4 regions of the Streptomyces sp. NPDC039423 genome follow, and region 1 is predicted to be linked to each of the others. Evidence: riboswitches for the same ligand, from Rfam matches in the RefSeq annotation. Region 1 holds a riboswitch; each other region holds the start of a gene.
What was found. A riboswitch is a leader RNA that binds a small molecule or an ion and turns the genes downstream of it on or off. The one in region 1 is predicted to bind cobalamin.

Region 1 (7,442 bases):
ACCTGCTGCCCTGCACCATGCCGACGCTGGACCGGCTGCTCGGCCCCGACGACCGGTGGACCGAGCCGGCCGCGATGAGGGACCCGGCCCGGTCGGTGGGACGGTCGGCCGAGGCCGGGGAACTGCGCCTCCTCGCCGACGACCTGGTGGCGCTGCTCGACGCGCAGACGCCGCACCTGATCGCGGCGACCTCGCGGGACGACTGGGACCGGGCACGTCTGCACGGTCGCACCGCCACCGGGCTGCTGGGCTACCACCACTGGATGGCCGACCCCTCGCCGAGCCGTCTGACCCGGCTGGTCGCCCAGCGGGACCGGATGATGGCCCACAATCTCCTCGCCCTCGCGGAACGCGGGCCCACCCTGGTGCACGCCCACAACTCCCACCTCCAGCGCCGGAAGAGCTCGATGCGGATGGGCGGCGCGCCCCTGGAGTGGTGGGGCGCCGGCGCCCTGGCCGACGCGCGGCTCGGCGCGGAGTACGCCTTCGTGGCAACGGCCCTCGGCACGATCCGGCACCAGGGTGTGGACGCTCCGCCGCCGGACACCGTCGAGGGACTGCTGTACGGGCTGCCGGGTGACCGTTGCGTCGTCGACACCGCACAACTAACCACCGCCCTCGGGGACACGCCTCCCGCGCCCCGGGTGTCACCGTGGTTCGGTTACGCCCCCCTCGACCCGGCACACGTGTCCGACCCGGACGCGCTCGTGTTCGTGAAGGACATGGCACGGAGGTAGGACGTGCACCGCGCACGCGTCGTGAGCCCGGCATGATCGGCCGGACACGACCTAGGCCAGCAGGACGATCGCCACCGCGCCCAGCACGTCGACCACACAGCACCATTCCGACCAGGCGCGGGGGACGACCCGGCCGGTCCGGTGGTGCGCGAAGTCCCAGACGCCGTGGGCCAGCCAGCCGGCGGCGACGACGTACAGACCGAGGGTGCCGTCGACGGCGAGCGCGGCCGCGCTCACGGCCGTGAAGCCGGCCAGGCCGGTGAGCTGGAGGGCCAGGACGCCCGACGGCCGGCGCAACTCCCCACGCACCACGCCGAAGACCAGGTAGCACGGGACCATGACGGCGAGGAGGCCCGCCAGCACTTCCCGGGGCGGTACACCGTCGCCGAAGGTGGCCACCACCACGGCGACCGCCAGGAGGGTGGGCCACCGGTGGCCGAGGGCCCGCAGCGCACCGGACGCACCGCCCCCACGCCGGACGCCCGTCGTGCCCGGCGTGTCCGTGGCGCGCCGGGAGATCGGCGCCGGGCCGGCGCGCCCGGCCGGCGTGGGGCCCGTGCCGTGGTCACGGCCGGGCCGCGTGGAGCGGATCGTCATGGCGTCTCCCGGGAGCGAAGGGGCGGTCCGTCCACTGTCCGGCACGCTCCGGCCGGATCGCACCGCGCGGCGGCACCGATGTCCGTGGCCTTGGGGTACCGGTCCTTCCGGCATAGGGTCGGCCCATGGGGGAACGGCTCACGGGGCGCCGCCCCGCGACGGAACGGCTGATGGTGGTCGTCGGCTACGAGGCGACCGAGCTGCTGGACATCGCGTGCGTGACCACCGGGCTGGCCATGGCCAACCGGGTCGGTGCGCCGGACCCGCCGTACCGGGTGCGGGTGGCCGGCCCGGGCGGCGGGCCGGTCGTCTGCGACTCGGGGCTGAGCCTCAGTTGCCAGGAGTCGCTCGAACGGCTCGTGGGACCGCTGGACACCCTGATCGTGTCGGGCGGTTCGGGTTTCGAGCGGGCGGCCGCCGATCCCCGGCTCGTGGGGCACGTCCGCCGGCTGGCGGAGGTGAGCCGGCGGGTGGCGTCGGTGTGCACCGGAGCGGGCGTCCTGGCCGCGGCCGGGCTGCTGGACGGCCGGCGCGCCACCACCCACTGGCGGTTCGCGTCCCGGATCGCCGCCCGGCACCCCGAGGTCACGGTGGACCCCACGCCCATCTACGTACGCGACGGGAACGTGTACACCGCGGCGGGCGTCACCAGCGCGCTGGACCTGACGCTGGCCTTCATCGAGGAGGACCACGGCCCCGAACTGGCCCGCCAGGTCGCCCGCGATCTGGTGGTGTATCTGCAACGGCCCGGCAACCAGGCGCAGATGAGCCTGTTCACCGCCGCTCCCCCGCCCCGCAACGCGCTGGTGCGCACCCTCGTCGAGTACGTCACCGCCCACCCGGACGGCGACCTGCGCACGGTGACACTGGCCCGCCGCGCCGGGGTGACGCCACGTCACCTCACGCGGCTGTTCACGGACCACCTCGGGCAGGCACCAGGGCGGTACGTCCGGCTGGCCCGCGTCGAGGCCGCCGCCCATCTGCTGGCGTCGACCACCCTGCCGATGGCGGGCGTGGCGGCCCGGTGCGGCTTCGGCACCGCCGAAGCGCTCCGCCAGGCGTTCACCGGCCGGTACGGGATCTCGCCCTCGCGCTACCGGGCCACCCGGAACCCGCGCTCGTCCGCCCCGTAGGATCGTCCGGTCATCACCGCGACGGGAGACAGGAAGCCGGTGCGAATCCGGCACGGTCCCGCCACTGTGACCGGGGAGTGGACCCCTCGAGGAGGCCACTGCGCACACCGCGCGGGAAGGCCGGGGGAACGTCGATCCGGGAGTCAGGACACTGGCCTGTCGCGGGCCCGATCCAAAGGAGCGCGGACTCCTCAGGAGGCTTCACGTGGACGACGGCACGCACCGTCCCTTTTGTCCCTTCCCGTCCCTGCCGCCCACCCGTCGGCCCGTGCCGCGGCCCCGCGTCCCGGAGCCCCGCCGCGCCCCGCGGTGGCGGGCGGCGGCCGTGGCCCTCTCCACCGTCCTGACCGCCGCCCTGCTGAGCGGGTGCGGCGCCGGCGCACAGGGCGGCGACGGCGGCCGGCGCACCACGGCCACCTCCGTGCGGGGCTTCCCCGTCACGGTCGACAACTGCGGCGTCAGCACCACGTACGACGAACCACCCTCCCGGGTGGTCACCATCCACCAGCACCCCGCCGAACTGATGCTCGCCCTCGGGCTGAAGGACCGGATGGCCGGCACCGCCTTCCCCGACTCGGCCGTCCTGCCCGCGTACCGGAAGGACTTCGAGGCCGTCCCGCGACTGGCCGACAAGGAGCCGTCCTTCGAGACCGTCCTGGAGGCCGAGCCCGACTTCGTGTACGGCGGCTACGGCAGCGCGTTCGCCGAGAACGAGGGGCGGTCCCGCAAGGCGTTCGCCGACGCCGGCATCGACACGTACCTCAACCGCGAGTACTGCGGCAAGGACCGGGTGTCGATGGACGACACCTACGACGAGATCCGCACCATCGGCACCATCTTCGGAGTGCCGGAACGGGCCGACGCCCTGATCGCGGGGCTGAAGCGGCGCATCCGTGCCACCGGCGAGGCGGTCGAGGGCGCGCCGGCGGTGCCGGTGTTCGTCTACGACAGCGGGGACAAGTCCGCGTTCACCGCGGGCGGCAAGGGCCTGGGCAGCGAGATCATCCGCCTGGCCGGCGGACGCAACGTGTTCGCGGATCTGGACGCCGTGTTCGGTGACGTGTCCTGGGAGCAGGTGGTCGCCCGCCGGCCCGAGGTGATCGCGATCTACGACTACCGCGGCTCGGGGAGCGTGGAGCAGAAGAAGCGGTACCTGCTCTCGCAGCCGGCGCTGGCCGATGTGCCCGCCGTCAAGAACCGGCGGTTCGTGGTCCTGCCGCTCACCGCGACCCTCGTCGGTGTGCGTCCTCCGTACGCCGTCGAGGACCTGGCCCGCGCCCTGCACCCCGAGCGCTTCCGGTGACGGCCGCCGCGCCGGCCCGTGCCGTGACGGGCGCGCCGGCCCGCGCGCCGAGGGGGCGGAGGGCGTTCGCGAGTTCGCTGGTGGTGCTCGGTGTGCTCCTGCTGCTGTCGGTGACGGCGGGGCTGGCCATCGGTTCGGTGCGCGTACCGCCCGGGGAGGTGTGGGGCATCGTGGCGCACGCCCTGGGGGCCGGACCCGAGGAGCCGGCGTGGTCCCGTGCGCGCGAGACGATCGTGCTGGACGTACGGGCACCCCGCGTCCTCCTCGGGGCGGTGACCGGCTCCGGGCTGGCGGTGGTGGGCACGGCCATGCAGGCCCTGGTGCGCAATCCGCTGGCGGAGCCGTACCTGCTGGGCGTGTCCTCCGGGGCGTCCCTCGGCGCGGTGGCCGTGATCGTGTCGGGCGCCGGTCTCTTCGGGGCGGTGTCGCTGTCGGTGTCGGCGTTCGCCGGGGCCCTGGTGACCCTGCTGCTCGTGTACACCACGGCCCGCGCCGGGGGGCGGATCACATCGGTCCGGCTGGTGCTGGCGGGCGTGGCGGTCGCCTCGGTCCTCACCGCGGTGACGGATCTGCTGCTGCTGACCGCCGACCGGGGCAACCAGGCGCGGGAGGTCCTCGCCTGGACGCTCGGGGGGCTCGGTGGGGTCCGCTGGGCGACGTTGTGGTTGCCGGCGGCGGCGTTGCTGCTGGGTATCGGGGTGCTGCTGGTGCAGGCGCGTTCGCTGAACCTGCTGCTGGCGGGCGAGGAGGCCGCCACCACCATGGGGCTGGACGTGCCGCGTTTCCGGGTCCGGATGTTCGTCCTGTTGTCCCTCGTCACCGGTGTCCTGGTCGCGGCGACCGGACCGATCGGTTTCGTGGGGCTGATGCTGCCGCACGTGGTGCGTCTGTTCGTCGGGGGCGACCACCGGCGGGTGCTGCCGACCGCGGCGCTGGCGGGAGCGGTGTTCCTCGTCTGGGCCGACGTCGCGGCCCGGACGGTCGCCGCGCCCATGGAGATCCCCGTCGGCGTCCTGACCGCACTGTGCGGTGGACCGTTCTTCCTGTGGCTGATGCGCCGGGACGCCCGGCGGACCACCGATCGAGGAGTGGCATGAGCACCGACCGTCTTTCCGTGGAGGGCCTCACGCTGACCGCCGGCGCCCGCCGGCTGGTGCGGGACGTCACGCTGAGCGCCGGGCCCGGTGAGGTGATCGGGCTCGTGGGTCCCAACGGCAGTGGGAAGTCCAGCCTGTTGCGCGCGGTGTACCGGGTGCTGCGGCCCGGCACCGGCAGCGTGCGTGTGGACGGGACCGACGTCCGGTCCCTGTCCGCGCGGCGGCTGGCCCGCACCATGGCCGTGGTGATGCAGGAACCGGGCGCCGACTTCGACCTGACGGTGCGCGAGGTGGTGGCCATGGGCCGCACCCCCCACAAGCGGCTGTTCGACGGAGACACGGCGGAGGACGCACTGCTGGTCGCGTCGTCGCTGGCGTCGGTCGACGCGGCGGAGCTCGCGGACCGCCCCTTCGACCGGCTCTCCGGCGGCGAGCGGCAGCGCGTGCTGATCGCCCGGGCGCTGGCACAACAGCCGTCCCTGATCGTCCTGGACGAGCCGACCAACCACCTCGACGTGCGTCACCAGCTCGACGTACTGGGGGTGCTGCGCCGGCTGCCGGCCACGGTCCTGGTCGCCCTGCACGACCTCAACCTGGCCGCCTACTACTGCGACCGCCTCCATGTGCTGCGGGACGGCGAGGTGGTGGCCTGGGGTCCGCCGGGCGAGGTGCTCACACCGCGCCTGCTCGCCGAGGTGTACGGAGTGACGGGTGAGGTGGTCGTGCATCCCCGGACGGGGGCCCCGCACGTCACCTTCCTGCCCGGGGACGTACCACCGGCGGCGGGCGAACCACCGGCGGGCGAGCCGGCCGCGAGCGGTGTCCTCATCCCAACGGAACCGCCGGACACAACAGTTGCTCCGGCAAGCCCGAAAGAGGGGTGACGGCATGGCGGTTGGAGGGCCGGCCCGGGAAACCGCGCTTGTTTGCTTGACACAACGCGACGGCCGTACCCTTCGGCACAGTCCCCACTCTTCGCAAACGCCATGAACCAGCAGGAGGACACGTGCCCATTCCGGCCACCGCATCGGACAGCATCGAAGCGACCACCGCCCTGCTGAGGGATGAACTCCCCCAGTTGGAGCAGCACCAGCAGGCACTGGAGAAGGACCTCGCCGCCGTCACCGAGCGGCTGGAGTCCGTGCGCAGCGCGCTGACCGCGCTGGAGGCACTGTCCACCGCGGCGGTCCCGGCACCGCGCACCGAAGCACCGGCCGGTACGGAGGAGGAGGCAGCCACCACCGAGGCCACCCCGGCGGCCGAGGAGACCCCGGCGGCCACCGCAACGGAGCAGGAGTCCGACGAGGAGCGGGTTCAGGAGCCGGAGCAGGCTCCGGAGCCGGAGCGGGTTCAGGAGCCGCAGCAGGCGGAGGCGGAGGAGGCCGGCGCACCCGAAACCGGCGCACCGGCGCCCGAGGCGCAGGAGAATGAGGCACCGGAGACCGCGGAGGAGGCGCCGGCGCGGGAGCCCGCTCCCGAGCCGGTGGCGGTCGCGGCGGAGACCGTTCCGGCACAGCGCACGCCGCGCACCTCCGCCGCCGGACGCAAGAGCCCGGCCAAGAAGCCGGCCAAGCCCTCCGCCGCGTCCCGCCCGGCCAGGAAGGCCGCCACGGCCAAGCGTTCCGCTCCGGCGAAGAAGGCCGCCACGGAGAAGGCCTCCACCGCCAAGCCGACCGCCGAGAAGACCACCACCGCCAAGACCACCACGGCCAAGTCGACCGCGGAGAAGGCCACCACGGCCAAGACCGCCGCCCCGGCGAAGACCGCCAAGGCCGCCAGGACCGCCAAGGCGCCGAAGACCACGAAGGCCACGAAGCCGGCGACGGCCACCAAGCCGGCCGCGGCCGCGAAGCCCGCGGCGGCCAAGGAGTCCCCCGCCACCGACGGGAGCGGTCTGACCGAACAGGTCGCCGCCGTCCTCGCCCGCAACAGCGACAAGCCCCTCCGTGCCCGTGACGTCGCGAAGGAGCTCGGCCGCGACGTCAGCACCGGTGCCATCAACACCGTGCGCAGCACCCTCGACCGGCTCGTCGCGACCTCCCGCGCCCGTCGCGCCGGTCGCGGCCTGTACCAGGCACCGGCCAACTGACCGTCGGTACCCGCACCATGTGGCCCCGTCCCGGCGGCCCCCACCTGCCGCCGGGACGCCCGCTCCCCCACTCTCGCCCCCCGGGTCCCGTCATCCCGCCCCTGGACTCAACGGTCACACGACCACACGGTCATGCGCCTCCGGGCCGGCCCGCCGGCGGTACGAGGCCGTCGGCGACCAGCCCGTCCAGCACCGCCTCCCCCAGCGCCTGCACGGCGGACTGCGGGCGGACCATCACCGTGAACTCCTTGATCCGGCCCGCACCGTCGAGGTGCAGCAGGTCGATGCCGTGGATCTCCCTGCCCCGCACCGTGGCGCGGAACGGCATCACCACCGCGGGATCCTCGTCACCGTCGGTGCCGGATGCCGCCCCCTCGAAGTGCCCGACGTAACGGAAGTCCTCGAAGGTGCGCACCAGGACGCCGAAGAGTCCCAGGACCATGGGCTTGCCCTCGAAGGGGGTGAACTTGACCGGGCTGTTGAGGC
Region 2 (7,442 bases), on a different contig from region 1:
CCACGACCTCGAACGCGAAGTTCATGTGCATCGTCTCGTCGCGGAACACCCAGTTGGTGCCGGTCGCCAGGCCGTGCAGCAGACCGCGCGAGCGGAACCAGTACACGTACGCGAAGGCGCCGTAGAAGAACAGACCCTCGATGCAGGCGGCGAAGCAGATCAGGTTCAGCAGGAAGCGGCGCCGGTCGGCCTTCGTCTCCAGCCGCTCGATCTTCTCCACCGAGTCCATCCAGCGGAAGCAGAACTGCGCCTTCTCCCGGATGGAGGGGATGTTCTCCACGGCGTCGAACGCCGCCGCCCGGTCCTTCGGATCGGGCAGGTAGGTGTCCAGCAGCGTCAGGTAGAACTGGACGTGCACGGCCTCCTCGAAGAGCTGCCGCGACAGGTACAGCCGCGCCTCGGGGGAGTTGATGTGCTTGTACAGCGTCAGCACCAGGTTGTTCGCCACGATCGAGTCACCGGTCGCGAAGAACGCGACCAGCCGGCCGATCAGGTGCTGCTCACCGGGCGTCAGCTTGGCGAGGTCCGCCACGTCGGAGTGGAGGTCGACCTCCTCCACCGTCCAGGTGTTCTTGATGGCGTCCCGGTAGCGCTCGTAGAAGTCCGGGTAGCGCATCGGGCGGAGGGTCAGTTCGAAACCCGGGTCGAGCAGGTTCTTCTCGGGGGAAGCGGACATCACTGGCAGGCCTCGCAGGACTCGGGGTTCTCAAGGGAGCAGGCGACCGCGTCCTCCGGGGTCACCTGCGCGGGGACGGGGACGGACGCCCGGGCCGCGCGGGCGATCCGGGTCGCCGGGCGCGAGCGCAGGTAGTACGTCGTCTTCAGGCCCTGCTTCCAGGCGTACGCGTACATCGACGACAGCTTGCCGATGGTCGGCGTCTCCAGGAACAGGTTCAGCGACTGCGACTGGTCCAGGAACGGCGTACGGGCCGCCGCCATGTCGATCAGGCCGCGCTGCGGGATCTCCCACGCCGTCCGGTACAGCTCGCGCACCTCGGCCGGGATCCAGGTGAAGCCCTGGACCGAGCCGCTGGACTCGCGCAGCGCCTCACGGGTCTTCGCGTCCCACACGCCGAGCCGCTTCAGCTCGGCCACCAGGTAGGAGTTGACCTGGAGGAACTCGCCCGACAGCGTCTCGCGCTTGAACAGGTTGGACACCTGCGGCTCGATGCACTCGTACACGCCCGCGATCGAGGCGATCGTCGCCGTCGGCGCGATGGCCAGCAGCAGCGAGTTGCGCATGCCGACCTCGGCGATGCGGGCGCGCAGCGCCTCCCACCGCTCCGGCCAGTTCAGCTCGACGTCGTAGTGGTCGGGGTGCAGCACCCCGCGCGCGGTACGGGTCTTCTCCCAGGCCGGCAGCGGGCCGTTGCGCTCGGCGAGGTCGGCGGACGCCTCGTACGCGGCCAGCATGATCCGCTCGGCGATACGCGTCGACAGGGCCCTGGCCGCGGGCGAGTCGAACGGCAGCCCGAGCTGGAAGAACACGTCCTGGAGGCCCATCGCGCCCAGGCCCACCGGCCGCCACTTCGCGTTGGAGCGCCCGGCCTGCTCGGTCGGGTAGAAGTTGATGTCGACGACCCGGTCCAGGAACGTGACGGCCGTGCGGACGGTCGCGTCCAGCCGCTCCCAGTCGAGGTCGCCGCCGCTGACGAACGCGCCGAGGTTCACCGAGCCCAGGTTGCAGACGGCGGTCTCCCCGTCGTCCGTGACCTCCAGGATCTCGGTGCACAGGTTCGAGGAGTGGACCGTGTGGCCCGGCTGCGCCGTCTGGTTGGCCGTGCGGTTGGAGGCGTCCTTGAACGTCATCCAGCCGTTGCCGGTCTGCGCCAGGGTCCGCATCATCCGGCCGTACAGGTCCCGGGCGGGCATGGTCTTGCGGGCCAGGCCCTTCGCCTCGGCGGCGCGGTAGGCGGCGTCGAACGCCTCGCCCCACAGGTCGACCAGTTCCGGCACGTCGGCCGGCGAGAACAGCGACCACTCGGCGTCGGCGTCGACCCGGCGCATGAACTCGTCGGGGACCCAGTGCGCCAGGTTCAGGTTGTGGGTGCGCCGGGCGTCCTCACCGGTGTTGTCCCGAAGCTCCAGGAACTCCTCGATGTCGGCGTGCCACGTCTCCAGGTACACCGCCGCCGCGCCCTTGCGCCGCCCGCCCTGGTTCACCGCCGCCACCGAGGCGTCCAGCGTCTTCAGGAACGGCACGATGCCGTTGGAGTGCCCGTTGGTGCCCCGGATCAGCGAACCGCGCGCCCGGATGCGGGAGTACGACAGGCCGATGCCGCCCGCGTGCTTCGACAGCCGCGCGACCTGGTGGTAGCGGTCGTAGATGGAGTCCAGCTCGTCCAGCGGGGAGTCCAGCAGGTAGCACGAGGACATCTGCGGGTGTCGCGTGCCGGAGTTGAACAGCGTGGGGGAGGAGGGCAGGTAGTCCAGCCGGCTCATCAGCCCGTACAGCGCCGCGACCTCGTCCAGGGCGCGCACCGAGTCGTCCTCGGCGAGGCCCGCCGCCACCCGCAGCATGAAGTGCTGGGGCGTCTCGATCACCTTGCGGGTGAGCGGGTGGCGGAGAAGGTAGCGCGAGTACAGCGTCCGCAGCCCGAAGTAGCCGAACCGGTCGTCCCCGGCCGGGTCGACCAGCGCGTCCATCCGGTCCGCGTGGAGCGAGACGAACGCGGCCGTGCGGTCCGCGATCAGGCCCTCCCGGTGCCCGACGGCCACCGACGCCGAGAACGCCACCGCGCCCTGCCCCGCCGCCTCCTCCGCGATGGTCCGGGCCAGCAGCCGCGCCGCGAGCCGGGAGTACGCCGGGTCCTCGGCGATCAGACCGGCGGCCGCCTCGGTGGCGAGCTCCCGCAGCTCCGCCTCGTCGGACCCGGCGTGCCGGCCGCGCAGCGCGGCGGCGGCGACCCGGCCGGGGTCGGTGTCGGGCAGATCGGCGGTGAGGTCGGTCAGGGTCCGCAGCAGTACGGTCCCGGGTCCGTCGTTTCCGTCGCTCTCGATCGCTGAAACCGGATCGGCTGGCGCGATGGTCACGTGGGGGCTCTCCCTCGCTCGGCTCGGGGCCACCGGCGGCGCGGGCAGGGGAGCGGGCACGCCCGGGTACGGGGGCGCAGGGCACCGCGTCCACCGGCCCACTCCGCGAGGCCCGGACGTCTGGGCACCCGGGCCGGACGGTCCGGGCGCGCTGTCGGCAGGTCTTCGGACTCGTACGTACCCATAGGCACACCAACACACCGTTGCGGGACAGTTCCGGAATTGCACCGGATTCCCCTGCGGCGACAGCGAGGACGAGCATACATGTGGGGGGCGCCGATTGAGGCACCCCCCACATGTTGTGTCGACCGGGGCTCAGAGTTCCACGGCGTAGGTGCGGAGCGTGACGCCCGGAGCGGCCTGCCAGTCCCGTTCCGGGGTCCGGTCGAACCCCAGCCGCTCACAGATCCGGTGCGCCGCCCGCATGGACTGCCACGAGGACACCACCAGCCGCCGGCACCCCTCCACCTCCCGCGCCCGCTCCACGCACGCCCGTACGAGCGCCTCGCCCGCGCCGCGCCGCCGGGCCGCCCGCGCCACCGCCAGCATCCGGAACTCCGCCTCCCCGTCCCGCGCGTGCCCGCCCCACGGACCGCCGCCCCGGGGGACGAACGTCACGCCCCCGAGCACCCGTTCGTCCTCCGCGACCGCGACCAGCACCTCGGCCCGCGCGGCGCGCCCGGCCACGTCCCGCAGCTCGATCAGGTACTCGTCGCTCTCCCCGAAGGCCAGCAACCCGTCGCCGAGGTAGGCCTGGGCCGTGACGTCGGCGAGCGCCTCGTGTTCTTCCGGCCGTACCGCCCTGATGGTGATGTCCATGGGGCCAGAGTGCACAACGAACGGGCCGCCGTGCCCCCACCGGGGGAGGCACGACGGCCCTCGTACGCGGATGGGTCAGTGCCCGGCGCCCGCCGTGGCCGGAGGGAGCTCCACCTTCACGCCAGGGTCGCCCGCGTCGGCCGTGTAGTCCCCGGGGGACGTCTCGTCGACGCCGTCCGGCGCGTTGGTCGCCCGGAGCACGAACGTCAGGACCACCACGACCAGGGCGTTGAGGACGAACGCCGTCAGACCGATGTAGCCGATCTCGCCGATGCCCGGGATCTCGGCGGACGAGCCGCCGAAGTGCTTCTGGGTCGGGCTGGCGACGCCGTACGCCGCCGCCGTGCCGTAGACCATGCCGACCGCCCAGCCGGCCAGCAGCGCCCAGCGGTGGAACCACCGGGTGAACAGGCCGCCCACCAGCGCCGGCAGGGTCTGGAGGATCCAGATGCCGCCGAGGAGCTGGAAGTTGATGGCGACCGTCTTGTCCATGGTGAGCACGAAGGCCAGCGCGCCCACCTTGACCAGCAGCGACACCAGCTTGGACACCTTGGTCTCCTGCTCCGGCGTGGCGTCCGGCTTCAGGAAGTCCTTGTAGATGTTGCGGGTGAACAGGTTGGCGGCGGCGATCGACATGATGGCCGCCGGGACCAGCGCGCCGATGCCGATGGCCGCGAAGGCGACGCCCGTGAACCAGTCCGGGAACATGTCCTCGAACAGCTGCGGGATGGCGAGCTGGCCGTTCTGCACCTTCACGCCGGCCGCGATCGCCATGAAGCCCAGCAGGGCCAGCAGGCCCAGCATCAGCGAGTACAGCGGCAGGATGGTGGTGTTGCGGCGGATCACGTCACGGCTGCGCGAGGACAGCGTCGCCGTGATGGAGTGCGGGTACATGAACAGCGCCAGCGCCGAGCCGAGCGCGAGCGTCGCGTACCCCCACTGGCCCATCTCCCCGGGCACCAGCGCGCCGCGCGGCTTGTCGGTCGCCGGGTTGATCTGCGCGTAGGCCTCGCCCGCCTTGCTGAAGATCTCGTCGAAGCCGCCGAGCTTGATGGGGATGTAGATGATCGCCACCGCGATGACGATGTAGATGAGCGTGTCCTTGACGAAGGCGATCATCGCCGGCGCCCGCAGCCCGGAGGAGTAGGTGTACGCCGCGAGGACACCGAAGGCGATGAGCAGCGGCAGGTCCTTGACGAACCAGTGGGTGGTCTCGCCACCGCCCACGCCCATCACGTCGAGCACCGCCTGGATGCCGACGAGCTGGAGCGCGATGTACGGCATGGTGGCGAGGATGCCGGTCACGGCCACCGCCAGCGACAGGCCCTTCGAGCCGAACCGTCCCCGGACGAAGTCGGAGGTGGTGACGTACCCGTGCTTGTGGGACACCGACCACAGGCGCGGCAGGAAGGTGAAGATCAGCGGGTAGACGAGGATCGTGTAGGGGACGGCGAAGAAGCCGGCCGCGCCGGCCGCGTAGATCGCCGCCGGGACGGCGACGAAGGTGTACGCCGTGTAGAGGTCGCCGCCCAGCAGGAACCAGGTGATCCAGGTGCCGAACGAGCGGCCGCCCAGGCCCCATTCGTCGAGGCTGTGCTCGTTCTCGGCCTTGCGCCAGCGCGAGGCCATGAAGCCCATGACCGTGACGGCCAGGAAGAAGAAGATGAAGACGGCGAGCGCGACGCCGTTCACGCCGTCGTTCACCGCGACGCACCCCCCTGGGCGGAGGGGGCCGAGGACCCGCGCGCCGCCGCGCGGGCCCGCTGGTCACGGTGCCAGAGCTGGTACGCGACCATCGTCAGCACGGTCGATATGACGACCCAGGCCATCTGGTACCAGTAGAAGAACGGGATCCCGGCGAGGGTCGGCTCGACCTTCGCGTACGAGCCGACCCACAGCATCGCCACGAAGGGCGCGAACAGACAGAGCGCCACCACCACCCGCACCGGGGTGATTGCTGGTTGTTTCTCCTGTGTCATACGGCGACTCCGTCCCCTCGCTGATCACATGGCGTAATGCGCACGCAATCTAGGGGACCGGTCCGCCGCGCGGAACCCCGGTCCGGATAACGGACGGGTCTCGTAAGGATCTCGGTGGCGTCAGCCGTTGGGCCGCTTGAGACGGGCCACGAACTTGTACCGGTCTCCCCGGTACACCGAGCGCACCCATTCCACCGGTTCGCCGTTCTCGTCCAGCGAGTGCCGGGAGAGCATCAGCATCGGCAGGCCCACGTCGGTCCCGAGCAGGCCCGCCTCCCGGGGCGTCGCCAGGGAGGTCTCGATGGTCTCCTCCGCCTCGGCGAGGTGGACGTCGTACACCTCGGCCAGCGCCGTGTAGAGCGAGGTGTACTTGACCAGCGACCGCCGCAGCGCCGGGAAGCGCTTGGCCGACAGGTGGGTCGTCTCGATGGCCATCGGCTCGCCGCTCGCCAGCCGCAGCCGCTCGATGCGCAGCACCCGGCCGCCGGGGGAGATGTCGAGCAGCCCGGCGAGGGTGTCGTCCGCCGTCACGTACCCGATGTCGAGGAGCTGCGAGGTGGGCTCCAGGCCCTGCGCGCGCATGTCCTCGGTGTACGAGGTGAGCTGGAGCGCCTGCGAGACCTTGGGCTTGGCGACGAACGTGCCCTTGCCCTGGATGCGCTCCAGCCGTCCCTCGACGACCAGTTCCTGGAGCGCCTGCCGGACGGTCGTGCGGGACGTGTCGAACTCGGCGGCGAGCGTCCGCTCCGGCGGTACGGGCGTACCGGGGGGCATGGTCTCCGTCATGTCCAGCAGGTGCCGCTTGAGGCGGTAGTACTTGGGCACGCGCGCGGTGCGGGTGGCTGCCCCGCCCTCGGTCTCGGTGCCGCCTCCATCCGTGGCCATGACCCGCCTTCCCGACTCCTGTGCTGTTGCCGTCACCGGCTCCTCCGTCTATTGCGGCTCACATGGTGGCACGGACCGGTCACGGGTCGTCGCCCTCCCTCAGGTGTCGGTCCGGTAACGGACCCGACTGCCCTTCTTATACACCCTTGACACCCCTAAAGGTCTAGGCCAAGCTCCGGGTTACTGGTCTAAACCATTAAAGACCAGGTCCCAGTCCCACGGGCAGCACGGGCAGTACACCGGTATGGCTTCGCGGTGGGGGCAGGGTTTGCAGGCATCCCTGAGGAGGGTGGCGTGAAGCGCAAGCTCATCGCGGCGATAGGCGTCGCGGGCATGATGGTCGGTATTGCCGCGTGTGGCTCGGACGACGGCAAGGGGGGCGGCTCCGACGCCGGTGGCGACAAGACCCTGACCGTCTGGGTGATGGACGGCTCGGCTCCCGACGCGTGGATCAAGAACGTCAACAAGGAGTTCGAGGCCAAGCACAAGGGCGTCAAGGTCAAGGTCGAGATCCAGCAGTGGAACGGCATCCAGGAGAAGGTCACCACGGCCCTCTCCGAGGACGCCCCGCCGGACGTCATCGAGCTCGGCAACACCCAGACCGCCGGCTACGCCGCCACCGGTGGCCTCGCCGACCTCACCGAGGACAAGGCCGAGCTCGGGGCCGACGGCTGGAACAAGGGCATGCTCGCCTCCAACGAGCTGGACGGCAAGCTCTACTCCGCC
Region 3 (7,442 bases), 170 kb from region 1:
CGAGGCGCGGCGGCTGCTGGACCTGCCGGCGGACGCCGAGCGGCGCCGGGTGGCGGACCTGGGGCTGGACGGGGAGGCGGCGCGGCTGCTGGGGTCCGCCGAGCCGGTCACGGACGCGGTGTGCCTGGCCGGCGACCGGTTGCTGGCGGTGAACAAGCGGCCCACCGCTCCGTACGGGGGCCAGGCGGGCTCCGTGGTGACCCTGCGGGACACCACGGAGCTGGCGACGGTCACCGGACGGGCGGAGGTCGCCCGGGAGCGGCTGCGGCTGCTGTACGACGCCGGTGCCCGGACGGGCACCACGCTGGACGTGACCCGCACCGCCGAGGAGCTCGCGGAGGTGTCCGTGCCCCGGTTCGCGGACGCCGTGACCGTGGAGCTGCTGGACCCGGTCCTCCGGGGCGAGGAGCCGCCGCCCGGGCGGGACACCGAGCTGCGCCGGGCCGCCGCGTGCGGCCGGGCGGACGGTCTCGCCCTCCTCCCCGTCGGCGCGCCGGTGCGTCCCGAGCCCGACGAGCCGGTCGCCCGCGCGGTGGCGACCGGGCGCGCGGTGCTGGCGGCCGGTCCGGCCCCCGCCGGGGACGTCGCCGCGGGACCGGACCCGGAGCGGGAGCCGGACCCGGGCCCGGAGCGGGAGCGGGACGGCTCCGAACCGGGCGGCTCCGAACCGGCGGACGGTGCGGACACGGGCGCCGGGCCGGATGGCGCGGGCGCGGGTCCGCGGTCCCTGATCGCGGTGCCGATCCGGGCGCGGGGGGTGCTCCTGGGAGTGGCGAACTTCTGGCGGGCGGGCACCTCCGCGCCCTTCGACGAGGACGACACGTCCTTCGCCGAGGAACTGGCCGCCCGGGCGGCGGTCGCGATCGACAACGCCCGCCGCTACACGCGCGAGCACGCCATGGCCGTGGCCCTCCAGCGCAGCCTCCTGCCCCGCGGCACGCCCGACCAGGACGCCCTGGAGGCGGCCTACCGCTACCTGCCCGCCCGGGCCGGTGTCGGGGGCGACTGGTTCGACGTGATCCCGCTGTCCGGCGCCCGGGTGGCGCTGGTGGTCGGCGACGTCGTCGGCCACGGCCTGCACGCCGCCGCCACCATGGGCCGGCTGCGTACCGCCGTGCACAACTTCTCCACCCTCGACCAGCCGCCCGACGAACTGCTGGGGCACCTGGACGAGCTGGTCACCCACATCGACGCGAACGAGGCCGTCGAGGAGGAGCGGGACGGCCAGGGCATCACCGGCGCCACCTGCCTGTACGCGATCTACGACCCGGTGTCCGGGCGGGTCACCGCCGCCACGGCCGGCCATCCGCTGCCCGCGGTGGTCCTGCCGGACGGGAACGTGTCCTTCCTGCCCGTCCCGGTCTCACCGCCGCTGGGCCTGGGTGCCGGACTGCCGTTCGAGACCGCCGAGGCGTCCCTCCCCGAGGGGTCGACGCTGGTGCTCTACACCGACGGGCTGATCGAGGAGCGGGGCCGCGACCTGGACGCCGGTCTGGAGGCGCTGCGCGGCGCGCTGGCGGCGACCGGCCGTACCCCGGAGGACACCTGCGCCGCGGTCGTGGAGGCCATGCTGCCCGCCCAGCCCGGCGACGACATCGCGCTGCTGGTGGCCCGTACCCACCGCCTCGACCCGTCGGACTTCGCCCGGTGGGACGTCCCCCGGGACCCGGCCGCGGTGGCACCGGTGCGCGCCGCGTGCGCCCGCCGCCTGGCGGACTGGGGCCTGGGCGACATCAGCTTCAACACCGAACTGATCCTCAGCGAGCTGATCACCAATGCCATCCGCTACGGCGGCGACCCGATCAGCGTGCGGCTGCTCCGCGGCCGCAGCCTGATCTGCGAGGTCTTCGACGGCAGCAGCACCTCGCCCCACCTGCGCCGTGCGAAGACCACCGACGAGGGCGGCCGCGGCCTGTTCCTGGTCGCCCGGTACGCCGAGCGCTGGGGTACCCGGTACACCCCGGAGGGCAAGGTCATCTGGACGGAGCAGTCCCTCCAGGCGACGGCCGCGGACCCGGCGGCGACCGGCGACGAGCTGCTCGACCAGTGGAGCGACGACACATGGTGAAAGGCGGTGCGCACGATGAACGGCGCGGGTGTGCTGGTGGACGGATTCGGGCGGGTGCGGGAGGCCGTGCACGACGCGGTCGGGGGGCTCTCGCCGGAGCTGCTGCACGCGCGGCTGGACCCGGGGGCCAACACCATCGCCTGGCTCGTCTGGCACCTCACCCGCATCCAGGACGATCACGTGGCCGGCGTCGCCGGCGAGGAGCAGCTCTGGCTGTCGGAGGGATGGGCGGACCGGTTCGGCCTGCCGTTCCCGGCGACGGCGACGGGCTACGGGCACACCGCCGAGGAGGTCGGGTCGGTACGGGTGCGGACGCCGGCGCTCCTGCCGGATTACTACGACGCCGTCCACGAACGGACCGTCGGATTCGTCCGGACCCTCCGTGACGCCGACCTGGACCGCGTCGTGGACACCTCCTGGTCGCCCCCGGTCACCCTGGGCGTGCGCCTGGTCAGTGTCGTGGCGGAGGACCTCCAGCACGCGGGACAGGCCGCGTTCCTCCGGGGCTGCCTGGAGCGCCGTTGACGCCGCGCGCACGCTCCGGCGCCGGAGCGACGCCTACGGGGACGCGTCGGGGGCCGTGCCCGGGGACGCGTCGGGGCCGTGCCCGGGGACGCGGCGGGGACGCCTCGGGGGCCGTGTCCGGCGCGATCCGGTCCGATGCGCCCCGCCGTGCCGTCACCGCCCCGATACTGGGCCGGACGGCCCGTCACCGGGGTGCCGGGAGGGCGGCCGGCAGCCAGGACCACCTGCTCGCACCAAGCTGGGAGGCACCATTGAGAATGCTGATCAACGTACCCGAGACCGTGGTCGCCGACGCGTTGCGCGGGATCGCGGCCGCACATCCGGAGCTCACCGTGGACGTGGAGCACCGGGTCGTCGTCCGGCGGGACGCGCCGGTCGCCGGGCAGGTGGCGCTGGTGTCCGGGGGCGGGTCCGGTCACGAGCCGCTGCACGCCGGGTTCGTGGGGCCGGGGATGCTGTCGGCCGCCTGCCCCGGTGAGGTGTTCACCAGCCCCGTGCCGGACCAGGTGGTACGGGCGGCGGCGGCCGTGGACAGTGGGCGCGGGGTGCTCTTCGTCGTCAAGAACTACACCGGTGACGTGCTGAACTTCGAGATGGCCGCCGAGCTCGCCGAGGACGAGGGCGTCCAGGTGGCGAAGGTCGTCGTGGACGACGACGTGGCCGTCGCCGACAGCACGTTCACCGCCGGACGGCGCGGGACGGGGGCCACGCTGTTCGTGGAGAAGATCGCCGGCGCGGCGGCCGAGGAGGGTGCGCCGCTGGAGCGGGTGGAGGCGATCGCCCGCCGGGTGAACGCGAGCGCGCGCAGTTTCGGGGTGGCGCTCAGCGCCTGCACCACCCCCGCGAAGGGCAGCCCCACGTTCGACCTGCCGCCGGGCGAACTGGAGCTGGGCATCGGCATCCACGGCGAGCCGGGCCGGGAGCGGCGGCCCATGATGACCTCCCGCGAGATCGCCGACTTCGCGGTCGACGCCGTCCTGGAGGACCTGCGGCCCGGCGGTCCGGTGCTGGTGCTGGTCAACGGCATGGGGGCGACACCGCTGCTGGAGCTGTACGGGTTCAACGCCGAGGTCCAGCGCGTGCTGGGCGAGCGGGGCGTTCCCGTGGCCCGTACGCTCGTCGGCAACTACGTGACCTCGCTCGACATGGCCGGGTGCTCCGTGACCCTGTGCCGGGCCGACGAGGAACTGCTGCGACTGTGGGACGCGCCGGTGCGGACCGCCGCGCTCCGCTGGGGACGGTGAGGGGCGTGCTCGACGCGGACTTCTTCCGGCGCTGGCTGACCGGGGCGGCGGCCGCCGTGGACCGGGAGGCCGGCCGGCTCACCGAGCTGGACGCGGCGATCGGCGACGCCGACCACGGCGCCAATCTGCGACGCGGTTTCGCCGCGGTGGTCACGGCCCTGGAGGACGAGCGGCCCGGGACACCGGGGGCCGTGCTCACCCTCGCCGGGCGGCAGCTCATCTCCACGGTCGGCGGCGCGTCGGGGCCGTTGTACGGGACGCTGCTGCGGCGCACGGGCAAGGCTCTGGGCGACGCCGCCGAGGTGGCGCCGGTGCAACTGGCCGAGGCGCTGCGGGTGGGCGTGGCGGCGGTGGCGCAGCTCGGCGGGGCGAAGGCCGGGGACAAGACGATGCTGGACGCGCTGGAGCCGGCCGTCGAGGCACTGGCCGAGTCGCTCGGCGAGTCGCTCCCGGCGGCGGCGGAGGCGGCGGACCGGGGCGCCCTGGGGACCGTGCCGATGCGGGCCCGCAAGGGCAGGGCCAGTTACCTGGGTGAGCGCAGCGAGGGGCACCAGGACCCGGGGGCGACGTCCTCCGCCCTGCTGTTCGCGGCGCTCGCCGAGGCGGGGGCGGAGCGGGGCGGCCGGTGAGCGGGCAGGTGGGTGTGGTCCTGGTCTCGCACAGCGCGGCGGTGGCGTCCTCCGTGGCCGAGCTGGCGCGGGGCCTGGCCGGCGGCGGCACCGCGCCGGTGGCGGCCGCGGGCGGCACCCCGGACGGGGGGCTCGGCACCAGCGCGGAGCTGATCACGCGGGCGGCGACGGCGGTCGACGGCGGTGCGGGGGTGGCCGTCCTGGTGGACCTGGGAAGCGCCGTCCTGACGGTGAAGGCCCTGCTCGCGGAGGGGGACGAGCTGCCCGAGGGCACCCGGCTGGTGGACGCGCCGTTCGTGGAGGGGGCCGTGGCGGCGGTGGTCACCGCGTCGGCGGGCGGTGACCTGGACGCGGTGGTGGCGGCGGCGTCCGAGGCGTACGGCTACCGCAAGGAATGAGGTGTGCCCCGCGGGTGGAGCCGGGCCGTGCGCCGACGCGCGGCTTGTGATGTACCTGGTCAACGCACTACTGTCGCAGGGCCTTGGTGTACGGGAAACCGGTGCGGTACCGGTGCGGCCCTCGCCACTGTGATCGGGAAGTCCGGCTCCACTCCCGGGGGACCACCTCGGGAAGCCACTGGAACGTCGCGGGGAACCGCGTCGTCCGGGAAGGCGGAGCCGCGGCGGCATGACCCGTCAGCCAGGAGACCGGCCAGGGCGCGTTGTCCATCCACGAGGTGCTGGAGAGGGTCTCCTTCCATATGCATATCGCCGAGGGCTATCTGCCCCCCGTGCACGCGGCCGCCTGGAGCGTCGCGGCCGCCCCCTTCGTCGTCCACGGGGTCAGGGCCCTGACCCGTGAGGTCAAGGCCAATCCGGAATCGACCCTTCTGCTCGGTGCGTCCGGCGCCTTCACGTTTGTGCTGTCCGCCCTGAAACTGCCCTCCGTGACGGGCAGTTGCTCCCACCCGACCGGCACGGGGCTGGGCGCGATCCTGTTCCGGCCGCCGATCATGGCGGTGCTGGGCACCATCACGCTGCTGTTCCAGGCGCTGTTGCTGGCCCACGGCGGCCTGACGACCCTGGGCGCCAACGCGTTCTCCATGGCGATCGTCGGTCCGTGGGCCGGCTACGGGACGTACCGGCTGCTGCGCCGTTTCGAGGTGCCGCTGATGGTGAGCGTGTTCTTCGGGGCCTTCGTCGCCGACCTGTCCACGTACTGCGTCACCAGCGTGCAGCTCGCGCTGGCGTTCCCGGACCCCAGCAGCGGGGTGGCCGGCGCGCTGGCCAAGTTCGGCGGCATCTTCGCGATCACTCAGGTTCCGCTGGCGGTCAGCGAGGGGCTGCTCACCGTGCTGGTGATGCGGCTGCTGATGCAGTCCAGCAAGGGTGATCTGGCACGGCTCGGCGTCGTGTCCGCGAACAAGGAGGCCGTGGCCCGATGAGCCGTAACGCCAGGATCAACTCGCTGCTGCTGCTCGTCGTGGTCGCGCTGGCCGTCCTGCCGCTGGCCCTGGGCATGGGCGACCACAAGGAGGAGCCGTTCACGGGCGCCGACGGGCAGGCGGAGACGGCGATCACCGAGTCCCACCCGGACTACGAGCCGTGGTTCACCCCGCTGTACGAGCCGCCGTCCGGCGAGATCGAGTCGGCGCTGTTCTCGCTCCAGGCCGCCCTGGGCGCCGGTGTACTGGCCTACTACTTCGGTCTGCGGCGCGGCCGCCGGCAGGGCGAGGCCCGGGCACGGGCGGGGTCCCCCGGCGGGGACGCCCCGGCGGCGGACACCCCGGGTACCCCGGACACCCCGGGCACTCCCGGCACCCCGGACGCGGCACCGGCCGACGCGGTCGGCGCGGGTGGCTCCGGGGCCGACGCGCCGCGGACGCCGGCGTAACCGCCGGTGCTGCCGATCGACGCGGCGGCGCACAGCAGTCGCTGGCGCCGCCGCCATCCGTGCGAGAAGGCCGCGCTGGGCTTCGGCCTGACGCTGCTGGCCGTGTGCCTGCCGCCGTGGCCGGGGGCCGCGCTGGTCGCCTCCGCGACCCTCGTGGTGCTGCTCGGCCCGGCCGGGGTCCCGCCGCGCCGGCTGTGGCGGGCGTGGCGCGTCCCGCTCGGCTTCTGTGTGACGGGCGCGCTGCCCCTGCTGTTCCAGGTCGGCGGGGCGGAGGGGTTCGTCACGCTCGCGCCCGACGGGCCGGCGCACGCCGGGCGCCTGCTGCTGCGCACGTCGGCGGCCTCGATGGGCGTGCTGCTGTTCGCGTTCACCACCCCGGTGTCCGACGTGCTGCCCCGGCTGGTCCGGGCGGGCGTCCCGGCGCCGGTCGTCGACGTGGCGCTGGTGATGTACCGGATCAGCTTCCTGCTGCTGGACGCGGTCCGGCGGATCCGGGAGGCGCAGGCGGCGCGGCTCGGGCTGACGAGCCGGGCGGCCACCTGGCGCTCCCTGGCGGGCCTGGGCGCGACCGCGTTCGTGCGCGCCTTCGACCGGGCGGCGCGGCTCCAGACGGGGCTGGCCGGGCGGGGCTACGACGGCACGCTGCGGGTGCTGGTGCCGCCCACGGCGGTGTCCGGGCGCTTCCTCGCCGCGACGGGCGTGCTGCTCGCCGGGCTCGTCGTCGCCACCTTCGTACTCGAGAGGTTCCTGCCATGAATGCTCCCGCCGTCGTGGAACTCGTCGGTGCGGGATACGCCTACGAGGACGGTCCCGCCGTGCTCGAGGGCGTCGACTTCGCCGTGCCGGAAAAGCGCTCCATCGCGTTGCTGGGCCGCAACGGGGGCGGCAAGACGACGATGCTGCGGCTGCTGAGCGGTGGCCTGCGGTGCGCGAGCGGCCGGTTGCGCCTGGAGGGGCGCGACGTGTCGTACGACAGGGCGGGGCTGACCCGGCTGCGGACGACGGTGCAGCTCGTGGTGCAGGACCCGGACGACCAGTTGTTCGCGGCGTCCGTGGGCCAGGACGTGTCGTTCGGGCCGCTGAACCTGGGCGTGCCGGAGGCGGAGGTGCGCGAGCGGGTGCGGGAGGCGCTGGAGGCGCTGG
Region 4 (7,442 bases), on a different contig from region 1:
GACATGACGCCCGGTAAGGGCGGCAGGTGGGGGCGGAGGGTACCGGCGGCGGCACCGCGCCGGCATGCCGTGGCGGCGGGAAGGGCGCGGGGGCCGGCGTCGCGGTGACGCCGGCCCCGGCGGGGTTACGCCTCCGGGTACCTGCGGGGGGTCCAGGCGATCGTGGTGCCGTCGGCGCGGCGGACCGCCTGGGTCTGGGAGGAGCCGATGAGGAGCAGGGTCCGCATGTCGACCTCCGCCGGGTCCAGGTCCGCGAGCGGGAGGACGCGGACGGACTCCTCCGGGCCGCCCACGTCGCGGGCGACGACCACCGGGGTGTCGGGGGCCCGGAGTTCCAGGAGGAGTTCGCGGGCCTTGGCGACCTGCCAGGTGCGGCTGGCGGAGCCCGGGTTGTAGAGGGCGAGCACCAGGTCGGCGGCGGCCGCCGCGCGGAGGCGCTCGGCGATGACCTCCCAGGGCTTGAGCCGGTCCGACAGGGAGAGGGTGGCGTAGTCGTGGCCCAGCGGGGCGCCCGCCTTCGCGGCGGCGGCGTTCGCGGCGGTCACGCCGGGCAGGACGCGGACCGGGACGTCCAGGTACGGGTCCTGGGAGGCGACCTCCAGGACGGCCGTGGCCATGGCGAACACGCCCGGGTCGCCGCCCGACACCACCGCCACCCGGCGCCCGCGGCGGGCCAGGTCCAGGGCGAACTCGGCGCGCTCCGACTCGACCTTGTTGTCCGAGCCGTGCCGCTCCTGGCCGGGGCGCACGGGGACCCGGTCCAGGTAGGTGGTGTAGCCCACCAGGTCGGTCGCCGAGGCGAGCGCGCCCCGGGTCTCGGGCGTCAGCCACAGGGGGCCCGCCGGGCCGGTGCCGACGACCACGACCTCGCCCGAGGCGGGCACGGCCGGGCCGGAGTCGACGCGCGACGGGAGCACCGCCACGGAGAAGTAGGGGACCGATCCGGGGTCGACGTCCGCCAGGGCGCCGGTCCGTTCGCCGGCCATCGTGGCCCGCTCCACGTAGTGGGCGTCGTCCAGCCGGCCCGCCCGCTCCAGGGCGCGCCGTACCGTCGGGAACGTCCGGCCCAGCTTCATGACGACGGCCGAGTCGGTGGCCGCCAGGCGGGCCGTCAGTTCCTCCTCCGGCAGCGTGCCGGGGATGATCGTCAGGATCTCCTCCGCCTCGCACAGCGGCTTGCCCAGCCGGGCCGCCGACGCGCTCACCGAGGTGACACCGGGGATGACCTCGGTGTCGTACCGGTCCGCCAGCCGCTTGTGCATGTGCTGGTAGGAGCCGTAGAACAGCGGGTCGCCCTCGGCGAGGACGGCGACCGTGCGGCCCGCGTCCAGGTGGGCGGCCAGCCGCGCCGACGCCTCCTCGTAGAAGTCGTTCAGCGCACCCCGGTACCCGCCCGGGTGGTCCGTCGTCTCGACGGTCAGCGGGTACATCAGGCGTTCCTCGACGTGGTCCTCGCGGATGTGCTCGGCCGCGATGGAACGGGCGATGGAACGGCCGTGGCGGGCGCAGTGGTACGCGATCACGTCGGCGGCCGCGATGGCCTTCACCGCCGCGACCGTCATCAGATTCGGGTCGCCGGGGCCGAGCCCCACGCCGTACAGCTTGCCGCTCATGCCTGGATCTCCGCCTCGTGCGCGATCGCGTTGATCGCCGCCGCCGCCATCGCGCTGCCACCCCGCCGGCCGCGCACCACCAGGTGCTCCAGGCCCGGGAAGGCGGCCAGCGCGTCCTTGGACTCGGCCGCCCCGATGAACCCGACCGGTATGCCGATGACGGCCGCCGGGCGGGGCGCGCCCGCCTCGATCATCTCCAGCAGCCGGAACAGCGCGGTCGGGGCGTTGCCCACCGCGACGACGGACCCTTCGAGCCGGTCGCGCCACAGCTCCATGGCGGCCGCGCTGCGGGTGGTGCCGAGTTCGGCGGCGAGCGCCGGGACGGACGGGTCCGAGAGCGTGCAGACCACGTCGTTGCCGGCGGGCAGCCGCTTGCGCGTGACGCCGCTGGCGACCATCTGCGCGTCGCACAGGATCGGCGCGCCGGCGCGCAGCGCCTCGCGGGCGCGGGCCACCACGTCCGGCGTGTAGGCCAGGTCGCGGACGAGGTCGACCATGCCGCACGCGTGGATCATCCGCACGGCGACCTGGCTGACGTCGGCCGGCAGGCCCGCGAGATCCGCCTCGGCACGGATCGTGGCAAAGGACTGGCGGTAGATCTCCGCCCCGTCCTTCTCGTAGTCGAACACTCTGCTCTCGCTCATTTCGTCGGTCCTTGTACGGTCGGCTGGTACGCGCCCTCGCCGGTCGCCACCATGTCGGTCCACGCGCCCTGGGGGTGGCCGCAGCGGCGTGCGCAGCCGGACCAGTGGACGGGCAGGGCGCCCTCGCGGGGCCGGGCGTCCGCCCGTACGTCGGAGAGGGACTTGGCGCAGCCGGGGCGCCCGGTGCACGCGGTGACGCCGATCCAGGGGGAGTCGGTACGGGTGATGAACCCGGCCCCGTCCAGGGCGCGCAGCCGCTCGCGGGCCGCCGCCGGGTCGGTGAAGCCGGGCAGGACGAACCCGCGCCACGGGGTGACCCGCACCTCCCCGGCGGGCAGCAGGGCGCGGAACTGGGCGGTGGTCACCCGGCCGAGGCGGGCCAGGACGGACAGCATGCCGTCGCCGGCCGTTCCGGGCGCGGGCGGGGGGCACGTGGGGAACGCCGCGTCCGGTACGGGCTCCGCCGCGACGCCGGCCCGGCGCAGGTGTCCGTCCACGTCCACGTCCTGCCCAGCCGGCAGCTCCCGCACCCGCCAGGCGCCGGTGCCGGCCGAGCGGGCCGCCGCCAGGAACGCCCCGGCCGCCGCGAGCGCGGCGCGGGGCGCGTCGGCGGAGGACACCCGGTGGGTCGTACGCCCCACCCGGACCAGGCCGGTCCCGGCGGGCTCTGCGAGCAACGTCACATCGGCGGCCAGGCCCGCCACGTCGCCCCGCCCGTCGTCCACGGCGAACAGGAAGCGGCCGGAGAGCTCCGGCGTCCAGTCCTCGGCGCACAACAGCTCGTCCAGGCGCGAGGCCCACGCCTGCACGCCGGCGCCGGCGAGCGGCGAGACCACCATGTTCCGTACCCGCTCGTGCCGTTCGGACGGCAGCAGTCCGGCGTCCCGCAGCAGGTCCGCCAGCCCGAGTCCGCAGCCTTCCCCGAGGCCCCTCAACTCCACGTTGCCGCGCGAGGTGAGGGAGAGGTGCCCGTCGCCCAGGCGGTCCGCCGCGTCGGCCAGCGCCAGGACTTGACGGGGCGTCAGAACGCCGGTGGGGAGGCGGAGCCGGGCCAGCGACCCGTCGTCGGCCCGGTGCAGCCGGAGCGCACCGGGGCACGCGTCACCGCGCTCGCGGACACGGTCCCGTATGTGCGCTTCACCCCGGTCCTGGGGATTTGGTGAGCTGGGCGGCATGGCGGCGAGCATACGCGCAGCCTCTACTATGCAGACGGCACAGGGTCCCAGGGCCCTAGGGAGGAAGCCCGGTGAGAATCCGGCGCGGTCCCGCCACTGTGAGTCCGGCCGGAAACCGGACGAGTCAGGAACTCCCGCCGTCCTACGACCACCCGGGGCGCGGACACCCCGAGGAAGGCCTGCGCACGTCATGACGCACGCGACCACGCCCGAGACGGCGCCCGCCCCGGCGCCCGCCACGACGATCCTGCTGCTGTCGCACTCCGACACCGACCTGCTCAGCGCCCGCGCGGCCGGCGGCCCCGTCGCGTACCGGTTCGCCAACCCCGCCCGGCTCCCGATGGACGACCTCCCGGGCCTCCTCGACGGGGCCGACCTCGTCGTCGTACGCCTCCTCGGCGGCATCCGCGCCTGGGAGGACGGCCTCCAGGCGCTGCGCGCGACCGGCACGCCGCTGGTCGTCCTCACCGGCGAACAGGCCCCCGACGCCCAGCTCATGGAGACCTCCACCGTCCCGATCGGCATCGCGGCCGAGGCGCACGCCTACCTCGCCCACGGCGGTCCGGACAACCTGGAGCAGCTCGCCCGCTTCCTCTCCGACACCGTCCTGCTCACCGGCCACGGCTTCGAGCCCCCGGCCGCCGCCCCCACCTGGGGCCCCCTGGAGCGCACCGCGCGCGCCACCACCGGCCCCGTGGTCGCCGTGCTCTACTACCGCGCCCACCACATGAGCGGCAACACCGCCTTCGTCTCCACCCTCTGCGACGCCATCGAGGACGCCGGCGGCCAGGCCCTCCCGCTGTACGTGGCCTCGCTGCGCGCCCCCGAGCCGGAGCTGCTGGAGAGCCTGCGCACGGCCGACGCGGTCGTCACCACCGTCCTCGCCGCCGGCGGCACCAAGCCCGCCGAGGCCCAGGCGGGCGGCGACGAGGAGGCCTGGGACGCCGGCGCCCTCGCCGCCCTGGACGTGCCGATCCTCCAGGCCCTGTGCCTGACCGGCTCGCGGGCCGCCTGGGAGGAGAACGACGAGGGCCTCTCCCCGCTCGACGCCGCCAGCCAGGTCGCCGTCCCCGAGTTCGACGGCCGCCTCATCACCGTGCCGTTCTCGTTCAAGGAGATCGACGCCGACGGCCTGCCCGCGTACGTCGCCGACGCCGAGCGCGCCGCCCGCGTCGCTGGGATCGCCGTCCGGCACGCCCGGCTGCGGCACATCCCGAACGCCGACAAGCGCCTGGCGCTGGTCCTCTCCGCGTACCCCACCAAGCACTCCCGCATCGGCAACGCCGTCGGCCTCGACACCCCCGCCTCCGCCGTGGCACTGCTGCGCCGGCTCCGCGAGGAGGGCTACGACTTCGGCGCCGAGGACGTCCCGGGCCTCGCGTCCGGCGACGGCGACGAGCTGATCTACGCCCTGATCGAGGCCGGCGGCCACGACCAGGACTGGCTCACCGAGGAGCAGCTCGCCAAGAACCCGGTCCGCATCCCGGCCGCCGACTACAAGCGCTGGTACGCCGCCCTGCCGGCGGAGCTGCGCGAGCAGGTCGAGCGGCACTGGGGCCCGCCGCCCGGCGAGATGTTCCTGGACCGCTCCCGCAACCCGGAGGGCGACATCGTCCTCGCCGCCCTGCGGCGCGGGAACCTCCTCATCCTGATCCAGCCGCCGCGCGGCTTCGGCGAGAACCCGATCGCGATCTACCACGACCCGGACCTGCCGCCGTCGCACCACTACCTGGCCGCCTACCGCTGGATCGCCGCCCGCGCCGAGGACGGCGGCTTCGGCGCCGACGCGATGGTCCACCTCGGCAAGCACGGCAACCTGGAGTGGCTGCCCGGCAAGAACGCCGGCCTGTCCGCCGCCTGCGGCCCCGACGCGGCCCTCGGCGACATCCCGCTGGTCTACCCGTTCCTGGTCAACGACCCGGGCGAGGGCACCCAGGCCAAGCGCCGCGTGCACGCCACGCTCGTCGACCACCTGGTGCCGCCGATGGCCCGCGCCGAGTCGTACGGCGACATCACCCGCCTGGAGCAGTTGCTCGACGAGTACGCGCAGATCTCCTCCATGGACCCGTCCAAGCTGCCGGCCATCCGCGCCCAGATCTGGACGCTCATCCAGGCCGCCAAGCTCGACCACGACCTCGGTCTGGAGGACCGCCCGGACGACGACGGGTTCGACGACTTCCTGCTGCACGTCGACGGCTGGCTGTGCGAGGTCAAGGACGCCCAGATCCGTGACGGGCTGCACGTCCTCGGCGGCGCCCCCACCGGCCCCGAGCGGGTCAACCTGGTCCTGTCCATCCTCCGCGCCCGCCAGATCTGGGGCGGCACCCAGTCCCTGCCCGGCCTCCGCGAGGCCCTCGGCCTGGACGAGTCCGCCGCCACCCGCACCGGCGCCGACGAGGCCGAGGCCAAGGCCCGCGCCCTGGTGGAGGCCATGGAGGCCGCCGACTGGAACCCGGCCGCCGTCGCCACGGTCGCCGAGGGCTACGACGACGCCGTCGCCGCCGTCCTCGACTTCGCCGCCCGCCAGGTCGTCCCGCGCCTCGCCGCCACCACCGACGAGCTGGACCACGCCGTGCACGCCCTGAACGGCGGGTTCGTCCCGGCCGGACCGTCCGGCTCGCCGCTGCGCGGCCTGGTCAACGTCCTGCCGACCGGCCGCAACTTCTACTCCGTCGACCCCAAGGCCGTCCCCTCCCGCCTCGCGTGGGAGACGGGCCAGGCGCTCGCCGAGTCGCTGCTGACCCGCTACCGCGACGACAACGGCGCGTGGCCCGACTCCGTCGGCCTGTCCCTGTGGGGCACCAGCGCCATGCGCACCGCCGGCGACGACGTCGCCGAGGCCCTCGCGCTCCTCGGCGTCCGCCCCGTCTGGGACGACGCCTCCCGCCGCGTCACCGGCCTGGAGGCGATCCCGCTCGCCGAGCTGGGCCGGCCCCGGATCGACGTGACGCTGCGCATCTCGGGCTTCTTCCGGGACGCCTTCCCGCACACCATCGGGCTCCTGGACGACGCCGTCCGCCTCGCCGCCTCCCTCGACGAGCCGGCCGACGACAACTTCGTCCGCGCCCACGCCCAGGCCGACCTCGCCGAGCACGGCGACGAACGCCGCGCCACCACCCGTATCTTCGGCTCCCGGCCCGGCACCTACGGCGCCGGCATCCTCCAGCTCATCGACTCGCGCGACTGGCGCACCGACGCCGACCTCGCCGAGGTGTACACGGTCTGGGGCGGCTACGCGTACGGGCGCGGCCTCGAAGGACGCCCGGCGCGCGACGAGATGGAGACGGCGTACAAGCGCATCGCGGTGGCGGCCAAGAACACCGACACCCGCGAGCACGACATCGCCGACTCCGACGACTACTTCCAGTACCACGGCGGCATGGTCGCGACCGTCCGCGCGCTCAAGGGCACCGCCCCCGAGGCGTACATCGGCGACTCCACCCGCCCCGAGTCGGTCCGCACCCGCACCCTCGTCGAGGAGACCTCCCGCGTCTTCCGCGCCCGGGTGGTCAACCCGCGCTGGATCGAGGCGATGCGCCGCCACGGCTACAAGGGCGCCTTCGAACTGGCAGCGACCGTCGACTACCTCTTCGGGTACGACGCCACGACCGGCGTCGTCGCCGACTGGATGTACGACAAGCTCACCGAGACCTACGTGCTCGACCCGGAGAACAAGGCGTTCCTCCAGGAGGCCAACCCCTGGGCCCTGCACGGCATCGCCGAGCGGCTGCTGGAGGCCGAGTCGCGCGGCATGTGGGAGAAGCCCGACCCGGCGGTCCTGGAGCGGCTGAAGCAGGTCTTCCTGGAGACCGAGGGAGACCTGGAGGACAAGTGACGACGACGCTCACGGCCGGCGGCGAGGACAAGGAACTGGCGGCCCGCCTCGACGCGGAGCTGACGGCCTTCAACCGGGCCGCCACGGGCGCCTCCGACGAGGCCGGGCTGTCGGTGCGCGCCACCGACGACGCGACGGGCGAGATCACCGGCGGGCTCACCGGCTGGACGTGGGG

Region 2: another riboswitch for cobalamin. It lies ahead of ACZ7LK_RS08940 (ribonucleoside-diphosphate reductase subunit alpha); the one in region 1 lies ahead of ACZ7LK_RS14485 (ABC transporter substrate-binding protein).
Region 3: another riboswitch for cobalamin. It lies ahead of ACZ7LK_RS15240 (energy-coupling factor ABC transporter permease); the one in region 1 lies ahead of ACZ7LK_RS14485 (ABC transporter substrate-binding protein).
Region 4: another riboswitch for cobalamin. It lies ahead of cobN (cobaltochelatase subunit CobN); the one in region 1 lies ahead of ACZ7LK_RS14485 (ABC transporter substrate-binding protein).

The regions. Positions count from the first base shown of each region.
Region 1 covers NZ_JBVKAH010000004.1:60,652-68,093, forward strand. Annotated here, with positions in the region: gene ACZ7LK_RS14470 (erythromycin esterase family protein) at 1-737, shown strand, start outside; gene ACZ7LK_RS14475 (hypothetical protein) at 789-1,334, opposite strand; gene ACZ7LK_RS14480 (GlxA family transcriptional regulator) at 1,505-2,467, shown strand; cobalamin riboswitch at 2,470-2,630, shown strand; gene ACZ7LK_RS14485 (ABC transporter substrate-binding protein) at 2,673-3,770, shown strand; gene ACZ7LK_RS14490 (FecCD family ABC transporter permease) at 3,794-4,867, shown strand; gene ACZ7LK_RS14495 (ABC transporter ATP-binding protein) at 4,864-5,751, shown strand; gene ACZ7LK_RS14500 (hypothetical protein) at 5,874-6,956, shown strand; gene ACZ7LK_RS14505 (nuclear transport factor 2 family protein) at 7,087-7,442, opposite strand, start outside.
Region 2 covers NZ_JBVKAH010000002.1:635,503-642,944, forward strand. Annotated here, with positions in the region: gene ACZ7LK_RS08935 (ribonucleotide-diphosphate reductase subunit beta) at 1-676, opposite strand, end outside; gene ACZ7LK_RS08940 (ribonucleoside-diphosphate reductase subunit alpha) at 676-3,033, opposite strand; cobalamin riboswitch at 3,173-3,295, opposite strand; gene ACZ7LK_RS08945 (GNAT family N-acetyltransferase) at 3,349-3,852, opposite strand; gene mctP (monocarboxylate uptake permease MctP) at 3,928-5,556, opposite strand; gene ACZ7LK_RS08955 (DUF3311 domain-containing protein) at 5,553-5,831, opposite strand; gene ACZ7LK_RS08960 (GntR family transcriptional regulator) at 5,952-6,716, opposite strand; gene ACZ7LK_RS08965 (extracellular solute-binding protein) at 7,011-7,442, shown strand, end outside.
Region 3 covers NZ_JBVKAH010000004.1:225,847-233,288, forward strand. Annotated here, with positions in the region: gene ACZ7LK_RS15215 (SpoIIE family protein phosphatase) at 1-2,068, shown strand, start outside; gene ACZ7LK_RS15220 (mycothiol transferase) at 2,084-2,593, shown strand; gene dhaK (dihydroxyacetone kinase subunit DhaK) at 2,851-3,837, shown strand; gene dhaL (dihydroxyacetone kinase subunit DhaL) at 3,843-4,466, shown strand; gene dhaM (dihydroxyacetone kinase phosphoryl donor subunit DhaM) at 4,463-4,864, shown strand; cobalamin riboswitch at 4,932-5,136, shown strand; gene ACZ7LK_RS15240 (energy-coupling factor ABC transporter permease) at 5,167-5,850, shown strand; gene ACZ7LK_RS15245 (energy-coupling factor ABC transporter substrate-binding protein) at 5,847-6,299, shown strand; gene cbiQ (cobalt ECF transporter T component CbiQ) at 6,306-7,055, shown strand; gene ACZ7LK_RS15255 (energy-coupling factor ABC transporter ATP-binding protein) at 7,052-7,442, shown strand, end outside.
Region 4 covers NZ_JBVKAH010000008.1:116,724-124,165, forward strand. Annotated here, with positions in the region: gene ACZ7LK_RS24725 (precorrin-2 C(20)-methyltransferase) at 126-1,613, opposite strand; gene ACZ7LK_RS24730 (precorrin-8X methylmutase) at 1,610-2,257, opposite strand; gene ACZ7LK_RS24735 (cobalamin biosynthesis protein CobG) at 2,254-3,444, opposite strand; cobalamin riboswitch at 3,456-3,586, shown strand; gene cobN (cobaltochelatase subunit CobN) at 3,623-7,267, shown strand; gene ACZ7LK_RS24745 (GNAT family N-acetyltransferase) at 7,264-7,442, shown strand, end outside.